DNA from 2 places in the Luteimonas yindakuii genome. Region 2 is predicted to be linked to the other one. Evidence: predicted binding sites of a transcription regulator. Region 2 holds the regulator's gene; the other holds the start of a gene.
The links. Region 2 encodes FliA, which starts transcription of late flagellar genes. Its sites were predicted from a motif close to TAAAGTTTNNCNNNCNNNGGCCGATAA; they were not measured.
Positions count from the first base shown of each region.

Region 1 (4,207 bases), 210 kb from region 2:
CATTGCGCTCGACCGCGCGCAGGCCGAAAAGGACCTGCCGCTGCCCGGCTACACCCACCTGCAGCGTGCGGTGGTGTCGTCGGCGGGGATGTGGTGGGCCGGCTGGGCGGAGGCGTTCATCGACGACGCCCGGCGTGCGCTCGACACGCTGGCGCTGGTCGACGCCAATCCGCTCGGCACTGCCGCCGGTTACGGCGTGAACCTGCCGCTGGACCGCGAGCACACCACCGCCGCGCTCGGCTTTTCACGCATGCAGGTCAGCCCGATCTACGCGCAGCTTTCGCGCGGCAAGTTCGAACTGGCCGCCCTGGAAGCCCTCGGCTCGGCCACCCTCGACCTGCGCCGCCTTGCATGGGACCTGTCGCTGTTCACCGCGGCCGAATTCGGCTTCGTGGCCCTGCCGGCGCAGTACACCACCGGCAGTTCGATCATGCCGAACAAGCGCAACCCCGACGTCGTCGAACTGATGCGCGCCACCCACGCCAGCGTGGCCGCCGCGCGCACCGAGATCGAACAGCTGCTGTCGCTGCCCTCCGGCTACCACCGCGACCTGCAGGCGTCCAAGGGCGCGATCTTCCACGGCTTCGGTCGCGGCCTGGCCGCGCTGGAGCTGCTGCCGGCGCTGCTGTCCAACCTCGAATGGAAGCCCGGCGGCATGCGCGCGGCGATGGATGCGGGCATGTATGCCACCGACGTGGCGGTGGAGCAGGCCGCCTCCGGGGTGCCGTTCCGCGATGCCTACCGCGCGGCGGCGGCATCGATGGAGCAGGCGGGGGAGGGACGCACGCCGGAAGCCAGCCTGGCCGCGCGCGTCTCGCCCGGGGCGGCGGCGAACCTGCGGCTGGACGAATTGCGCGCGCGGCTGGACGCGCTGGAGGTGCCGGGCAGGGTCGCGCACGGCTGAGTGCGCCATGCGGGGCCTCGTCCGGATGTCGCCGGGCTTCCGGATTGCGACCGTCGGCTTCGCCGCGCGACGCTCGCGCGATTCGACCCATACCGGCCGGGGGCTGTGTGGCAGGCACCTTCTCCGGAGGAAGGTGGTGCGGGGGACCGGATGCGGGGCTCTGCCGCCGCCGCGCCGCTAGCCGCAGACCTGCTCGGCCACCGCCTCCATCGTGCTGCCCTGGCGGATCGGCTCCATCCGCGGTGCGTCGTACGCCTGGCGCCGCAGCACCCGGCCCGAGGCATCGTGATACCCGGACTCCAGCACGCCACTGCTGCGTGTCCCGCAATCGACCCGCGTCAGTGTCACCGCCTGGTGTGCGACCTGGCCGGCAACCACGCGCCCGGCGTCGGGCCCGAACAGATAGCGCACCCACACCTGCACCTGCTCGCCGCTGCCGCTGATGGCGTCGGCGTCGATCTCGACCACGGTTTCGCCCGGTGTGGTGGCCACATGCAGCCAGCGCGCCGCCTGGGCCGTGTGCGCCACGGTGACCAGCAGGGCCAGCGATGCAAGCAGGGGCGGCAGTCGCGTCATCGTTCGCACCAGGATGAAATACGCCGAGTCTAGGCCGCGGCCACGGCGGCACAACCCGGGCGCGCCCGGGCCGGCTCAACTTCAGCGGTGGGCGGCCGATAGCCGAGGGCCTGCCGCCATGCGGCGACTCCGCCGCCACGCACTGGCCATCGCCATGCCCGATCCCGCCAACAGCACCCGCAGCCGCCCCGGCAGCGCCATGTCCACGCGGCGCGCCGAGCCCATCGGCAGCACCGAGCTGCGTGCGCTGTTCGCCCCGGCCGACCAGCCGCCGCTGCTGCTGGCCGCATTCGCCGATGGCATGGCCGGGCTGCATGACGAACTCGGCGATATGGGGCGCTACCTGCAGGCGGCCTGCGCGGCCGGGGACTGGGTCGGCTACGGCCGTTCGATGCGGCAGCTGATCGACAAGTACATCCGCTGCATCGAACTGGAACCGGCGTCGGCCACCGATGCCGAGCGCCTGCGCGAAGCACTGCGGCAGGTGCTGGGCGTGGCGATGGGTGCGTTGCTGCAGCGGGCGCCCGCTCTTGCCGAGGAATCCGGGGCGCTCGCCACCCGCGTGCGCGAATGGCGCCCCGGGCAGGATCTCGGCGCGCTGACACGGCAGCTGGCCGGCCTGTGCACGCGCGTGGGCCTGTACGCGGAAGACGCCGACGAGCAATTGGCGATGCTGGTGGGCCTGTTCGAGCTGCTGCTGGAGAACATCGGCGAACTGCTCGACGAGCGCAGCTGGCTGCACGGGCAGATCACCCGCGTGCGCGGGCTGCTCGGCGGGCCGATGGACCGGCAGTCGCTGCAGTCGGCCCGCGCCGAATTGCGGGACGTGATCTACCGCCAGGGGCTGCTGCGACAGGGCATTGCCGATTCGCGCAGCGCGATGAAGGACATGATGGCCGCCTTCGTGGAGCGGCTGGACGGCATGGCGGTGGACACCGGCGAGTTCCACGACCGCATCACCCGCCACGCGCTGCGCGTGCGCGAGGCGCGCAGCATCACCGACCTCCAGCACATGCTCGACGACGTGCTGGTCGACACCGCCCGCGTGCAGGCGCAGGCCCTGCGTGCCCGCGACGACCTGCTCGCCGCTCGCCATGAAGTCGAGGCGCGCGAACGGCATATCCAGCAGCTGGAACAGAAACTGCGCGACGCCGCCGGCAAGGCCCGCGAGGACCAGCTGACCGGCTGCCTCAACCGTCGCGGGTTCGAGGAGCGCTTCGACGCCGTTGCCGCGGCCGCACACGATGGCCGCCCGCTGTGCCTGGCCATGCTCGACCTCGACGATTTCCGGGCACTCAATGCCGCCCATGGCCATCTCGGCGGCGATGCCGCCCTGCGCCACGTGGTGGAGGTCGCGCGCCTGACCCTGCGTGCCAGCGATGTCATCGCGCGCTTCGGTGGCGAGGAATTCGTGGTGCTGATGCCGGAGACGCCCCTGCCGGAGGCACTGGCCGCGCTGGCCCGGCTGCGCACCGTGCTGCAACACCGCGCACTGCAGCACGAGGGTGCGCGGATCACCATCGCCTTCAGCGCCGGTGTCGCGCTGTCGGCGCCGGGCGAGGCGCTGGATGCCCTGCTCAAGCGCGCCGACCTCGCCATGTACCAGGCCAAGCGCGCGGGCAAGGACCGGAGCATCGCCGCCGACGACGCACCCGGTCCCGGGCCCGGACGCACCTGAGAGTCGGCCCCCGCGCCGGTTCCACGAGATCGCGGGCAGTCAGCCCGCGGTATCCACCCCTGTCGGATTCGCATCCTGGTCCAGCGCGACCCGGGTGATGCGACCGCTGCGCATCCTGGCGGCCAGCGCCGCGCTGACGCCCAGCCCGGCGCTCACGGTGTCGGCGTGCACCTCGGAGCGGCGCTGTCGCCGGTCTTTCTTCGAGAACCGGATGCGGTTGTATTCCGCCCAGCCGATCAGCAACACGCCACACCCGAGCGCGATCGCGGGTACCCACAGCAGCAGGAAGGCGTCCACTTCGTGCTGTTTCAGGTAGATGTGGGAATACGCAGTCCGCACGCCCGCGTACCAGGCCACCGCGGTGAGCAGCGGCAACCACAGCGAAGCGTAGACGGCCCAGGCGGCGGCGGTGAGTGCGCTGGAGGCGACCTGTCTTCCGCGGCTGCGCTGCCGGCGGTGGTCGATGATGGGAGGCGTCATGCGGTCACTCCCCGGTCCGGGCTGACCCAGGCCGCGCGCCGTGGCCGATGCAGGAGTGTGCGCGGAAGCGCGACGACCGCGGTCAGCATGCCCAGCATCCAGAACGCGATGGGGTACCAGATCACCCAGTAGAAGTGGCGGCCCATCTTCTCTTCGTAGCGGCGCTCGATCATCAGGCTGGTGGCGAACTGCAGCATGCATACCGTCGCCAGCATCACCCCGTGCCACCGCGGCAGGATGCTCTCCACGTGCCAGGCCGGCGGCAGCTGGACGAACTGGCCCACCAGCCAGAGCACGATGATCGCCAGCATGATGTAGGCCCACGTCAGGCTCAGCATGTACTCGGCCAGCACACCCCACAGGCGGCGCTTCTTCCAGGCAAGGACATTGCGGCCATGGTCCAACAGGACCTCGACGCCGCCACAGGCCCAGCGCAACCGCTGCGACCACAGTCCGCGAATGGTTTCCGGCATCAGGATCCAGCACATCGCGTTGGGCTCGTAGCGGATGTCCCAGCCGGCGAGCTGGAGCCGCCAGGAGATGTCGATGTCCTCGGTGACCATGCGGTC
Region 1 is NZ_CP039383.2:1,760,022-1,764,228, reverse strand. Features, by position in the region: gene argH (argininosuccinate lyase) at 1-904, shown strand, start outside; gene E5843_RS08060 (surface-adhesin E family protein) at 1,082-1,480, opposite strand; gene E5843_RS08055 (GGDEF domain-containing protein) at 1,599-3,158, shown strand; gene pgaD (poly-beta-1,6-N-acetyl-D-glucosamine biosynthesis protein PgaD) at 3,198-3,638, opposite strand; gene pgaC (poly-beta-1,6-N-acetyl-D-glucosamine synthase) at 3,635-4,207, opposite strand, start outside.
Region 1: a site for FliA is predicted at 1,556-1,582, ahead of E5843_RS08055 (GGDEF domain-containing protein). Genes of this name have one in related genera too.

Region 2 (4,207 bases):
AGGTCCACTTCCTTGTCGAGCGCGCGGGCGACATCGCGGGCGAGCTTGGGAAAACGCGAGAACACCTTGCCGACCGGTTGCATGCGCGTATGCATGACCGCGCCCTGCAGGCGTGCGGTGGCGTTGTCGAGCGTGCTGACGGCGCGGTCGAGTTCCTCGTCGCGCAGCCGCGCACGCAGGGTCTTGAGGCGGTTGCGCGCCAGCACCAGTTCGCCGACGAGGTCGACGATCGCATCGAGGCGTCGCGTGTCCACGCGCACGGTGTGTTCGCGCTCGGCATTGGCCGATGCATTAGCCGGTTGCGGCGCGGCGGGCCTGGGCGGCACGGCGACGGGCGCCGGCGGCGGTCGCAGGGGTGCCGGCGTGGCCACGGCGGCAGGCACAGCCGCACCGGGAGGCGCCGAGCCATGCAGCTGGTCGAGCAGCGCCTCGAACTCGTCGTCGCTGATCGGTTCGCCACTGGCAACTGCACTGCCCGCGCCCGGTGCCGCATTGCCGTGCAACTGGTCGAGCAGCGCTTCGAATTCGTCGTCGCCGATCATCTCGCCGTTGGCGGCGGGGGCGAGCCCCGACGCCGTGGCGACCGGACCCAGCGAGAAACCATTGACCACCGCGGCCGGGGCGCGCGGGACGTCGCCGCCGTTCTCGATCGCGTCGACCATCGCCTGCAGCCAGTCCAGTGACTGTTGCGCCGCATCGAAATGGCGCGGCTCCAGCGTGGCGTGGCCACTGCGCGCGGCGCCCAGGGTCTCCTCGGCGGCGTGGCAGAGTTCCACCAGCGGGGTGACGCCGAGGAAGCCGGCGCCACCCTTCAGGGTATGGAACGCGCGGAACACCGCGTTCAACTGTTCGCGGTCGCCCGGCGTCTGCTCCAGCGCGACCAGCTGCCCGCCGAGGTCGTCGAGCAGCTCGCGTGCTTCGAGCACGAAGTCGGCGGCGATTTCCGGCGAGGCGTTCACCGCGTCAGAGGCCCAGGTTCGACAGCAGGTCGTCGGCGTCGCTCTGGCCGACGGTGCCGGCATCCAGCCCGCGCACGGCCGGGCCATGGCCGCGTTCGTCGCAGGCCGGCTCGTCCTTCGGCGGCAGGCCGAGCTCGCCGAAGCCCTCGTGCACGCCACGCACGATCGAGGCGACGCGGCGGATGATCTGCCCGCCCAGGTCCTGGTGGCTCTGCGCCAGCGCCATCTCGCGCAGGTTGTCGCGCAGCGCTTCCACGGTACCGGCCTGGGTCTCGTCCAGCGGGCCGTCCTTGAGGCGCGCGACCAGCGCGCGGCTGTCGTCGATCAGGTCGAGCGTGCGGTGCGTGGCCTCTTCGGTCATCGCCACCACATGGTCGAGGCGCGCGCAGGCATCGTCGAGGTTGCCGCCGGACGGCGCCGGGGGCAGGGCATCGAGCGCCTGTTCGAGTTCGCGCGCGAGGCGGCCGAGGCCGTTGACCAGCGTATGCGTGCGCGATGCGGCGATCGCATCCACGTGCTGGCGCCAGGCGTCCTCGTCGCCGCGTTCGAGCGCGTCGAGTGCGTCCTGCAGCAGGCGTGCAACCGGGATGTCGTCGACCACCGGCGTGTTCAAGCACCGCCCCCGAGGCGTTCGAAGACCTTGTTGAGCTTCTCCTCGAGGGTCTGCGCGGTGAACGGCTTGATGATGTAGCCGTTCACCCCGTTCTGTGCCGCCTCGATGATCTGCTCGCGTTTGGCTTCCGCGGTCACCATCAGCACCGGCAGGGCGCGCAGCGCGGCGTCGGCGCGGATCGCGCGCAGCAGTTCGATGCCGGTCATGCCGGGCATGTTCCAGTCGGTGATCACCAGCTCGACCGCGTCCTGGCGCAACACCGCCAGCGCGCTGTGGCCGTCCTCGGCCTCGACGGTGTTGTTGAAGCCGAGGTCGGTCAGCAGGTTCTTGATGATCCGGCGCATCGTCGAGAAATCGTCGACGATCAGGACGCGCATGTTCTTGTTCAAAAGTGGGGCTCCAGTAAAACCGTAGGCATCAGTCGTCGTCGCCGATGCCGGTGTCCGCGAGTTCGAACGCGGTCAGGCGCCCGCGCAGCCGCACCACCGCCTGGCCATGGATCTGGCACACGCGTGATTCGCTGACGCCGAGCACCGCGCCGATCTCCTTGAGGTTGAGTTCCTGCTGGTAGTACAGCGACAGCACCAGCTGCTCGCGTTCCGGCAGCAGGCCGATCGCGGCGGCGAGTTCGCGGCCGAACTCGCCGCGCACCAGCGCGTCCTGCGGGGTCGGGCCGCCGCGCCGCGCGGGCTCGACCTCGCCATGGTCCTCGACATGCGAATCCAGGCTCAGCACCTGGCCGCGCGCGGCGTCCTCCAGCAGGCGCATGTAGTCGGCCAGCGGCAGCCCGAGTTTGTCGGCGACTTCCTGTGCGGCCGCGGCGCGGCCACTGGCCTGCTCGATCGCGCGGATCGCTGCAGCGGCTTCGCGTGCGCGGCGGTGCACGGAACGCGGCACCCAGTCGCCGCGGCGGATCTCGTCGATCATCGAACCGCGGATGCGGATCGAGGCATAGGTCTCGAACGACGCGCCCTGTTCGGCGTCATAGCTGCGCGAGGCCTCGAGCAGGCCGATCATGCCGGCCTGGACGAGGTCGTCGATCTCCACGCTGGCCGGCAGCCGCGCCGCCAGGTGATGGGCGATACGGCGCACCAGTTCGGCGTGCTGGACGATGGGATCGGGCGCGTTGCTGCGCTGGATGTCCTGGTAGTGGCGGGCGGCCATGCTCATGCCGGCACTCCCTGGCGCAGCATCCGCTCGACGAAGAACTCGACATGGCCGCGCGGCGCGGTCGGCGCCTGCCAGCGGGCGGTGCGGCGGGCGATCTCGGTCAGCGCACGCGCCGACGGGCTCGCCGGATAGGCGCGCACCACGGCCTGCTGGCGCTGCACCGACATCCGCAGCCACTCGCACTGCGGCACCGCGCCGAGATAGTTCAGCGACACGTCACCGATGAAGCGCTCGCACACGCGCGACAGTTTCTCGTACAGGCCGCGGCCTTCCTGCGGGCTGCGCACCATGTTGGCGACCACCTGTACCTGGCCGACGCCACGCTCGCGCGCGAGCACCTTGATCAGCGCATAGGCGTCGGTGATCGAGGCCGGCTCGTCGCAGACCACGACCAGCGTGTCCTGCGCGGCCTGGCAGAAGGTGAGCACCGAATCGGTGATCCCGGCAGCGGTATCGACCACCAGCATGTCGAGGTCGCGCTGCAGATCGTTGAAGACGTTGACCAGGCCTGCGTGTTCGGCGGGACGGAGTTCGGCCATGTGCCGGCGGCCGGAGGCGGCGGGGACGATCATCACCCCCGACGGGCCTTCCAGGATCACCTCGTCGAGGCTGCAGCGCCCGGCGACGAGGTCGGCCAGCGTGTGGCGCGGCGAGAGCCCCAGCAGCACGTCGACATTGGCCAGGCCGAGGTCGGCATCCAGCAGCAGCGTGCGCTTGCCGAGCTCCGATAGCGCGATCGCCAGGTTCGCCGACACGTTGGTCTTGCCCACGCCGCCCTTGCCACCGGTGACGGCGAGGGTGCGCACGGGCTGGAGTGCGGGCGGGACGGCGACGGACATCGGCGGCAGGGTCTCAGGCGACAGCATGGGTGTGCTCCGGGGCGGAATGCTCGGATGCCATGGGCTTATCGGCATCGCGGCGGAGATCTTCAAGGCGAAGCACCAGATGGGCGGCATTGGCCCGGCTCAGGTCTTCCGGGATGCGCTGGCCGTCGGTGGTCCAGGTCAGCGGCAGCTGGTGGTCGACCACCACCGACAGCGCGCTGCCGAGGCGGCTGGTCTCGTCGAGCTTGGTCAGCACCACGCCCTGCGGGCGCGCGTGCTCGAAGCGGCGCACCACTTCGTCGAGGTCGGCGAAGTGGGTGTTGGCCGGCAACACCAGCAACGTGCGGACCTGGCGCGCGGCGCGCAGCCAGTTGAGCTGGCCGGCCAGTGCGCGGTCGCGCTGGCTCAGGCCCGCGGTGTCCACCAGCACCAGCCGGTAGTCCTGCAGTTTCTGCAGCAGCTGCAGCAGGCTGGCCTCGCTGTCGGCCTCGTGCACGGCGATGCCGAGCTGGCGGCCGTAGCTGTGCAGCTGTTCGCGGCCACCGATGCGCGCGGTGTCGGTGGTCACCAGCGCGACGTCGCGCGGCTGGTACTGGGCGGCGTACAGCGCGGCCAGCTTGGCGATCGTGGTGGTCTTGCCG
Region 2 is NZ_CP039383.2:1,547,015-1,551,221, forward strand. Features, by position in the region: gene E5843_RS07075 (chemotaxis protein CheA) at 1-959, opposite strand, end outside; gene E5843_RS07080 (protein phosphatase CheZ) at 964-1,572, opposite strand; gene cheY (chemotaxis response regulator CheY) at 1,569-1,961, opposite strand; gene E5843_RS07090 (RNA polymerase sigma factor FliA) at 1,990-2,742, opposite strand; gene E5843_RS07095 (P-loop NTPase) at 2,739-3,608, opposite strand; gene flhF (flagellar biosynthesis GTPase FlhF) at 3,595-4,207, opposite strand, start outside.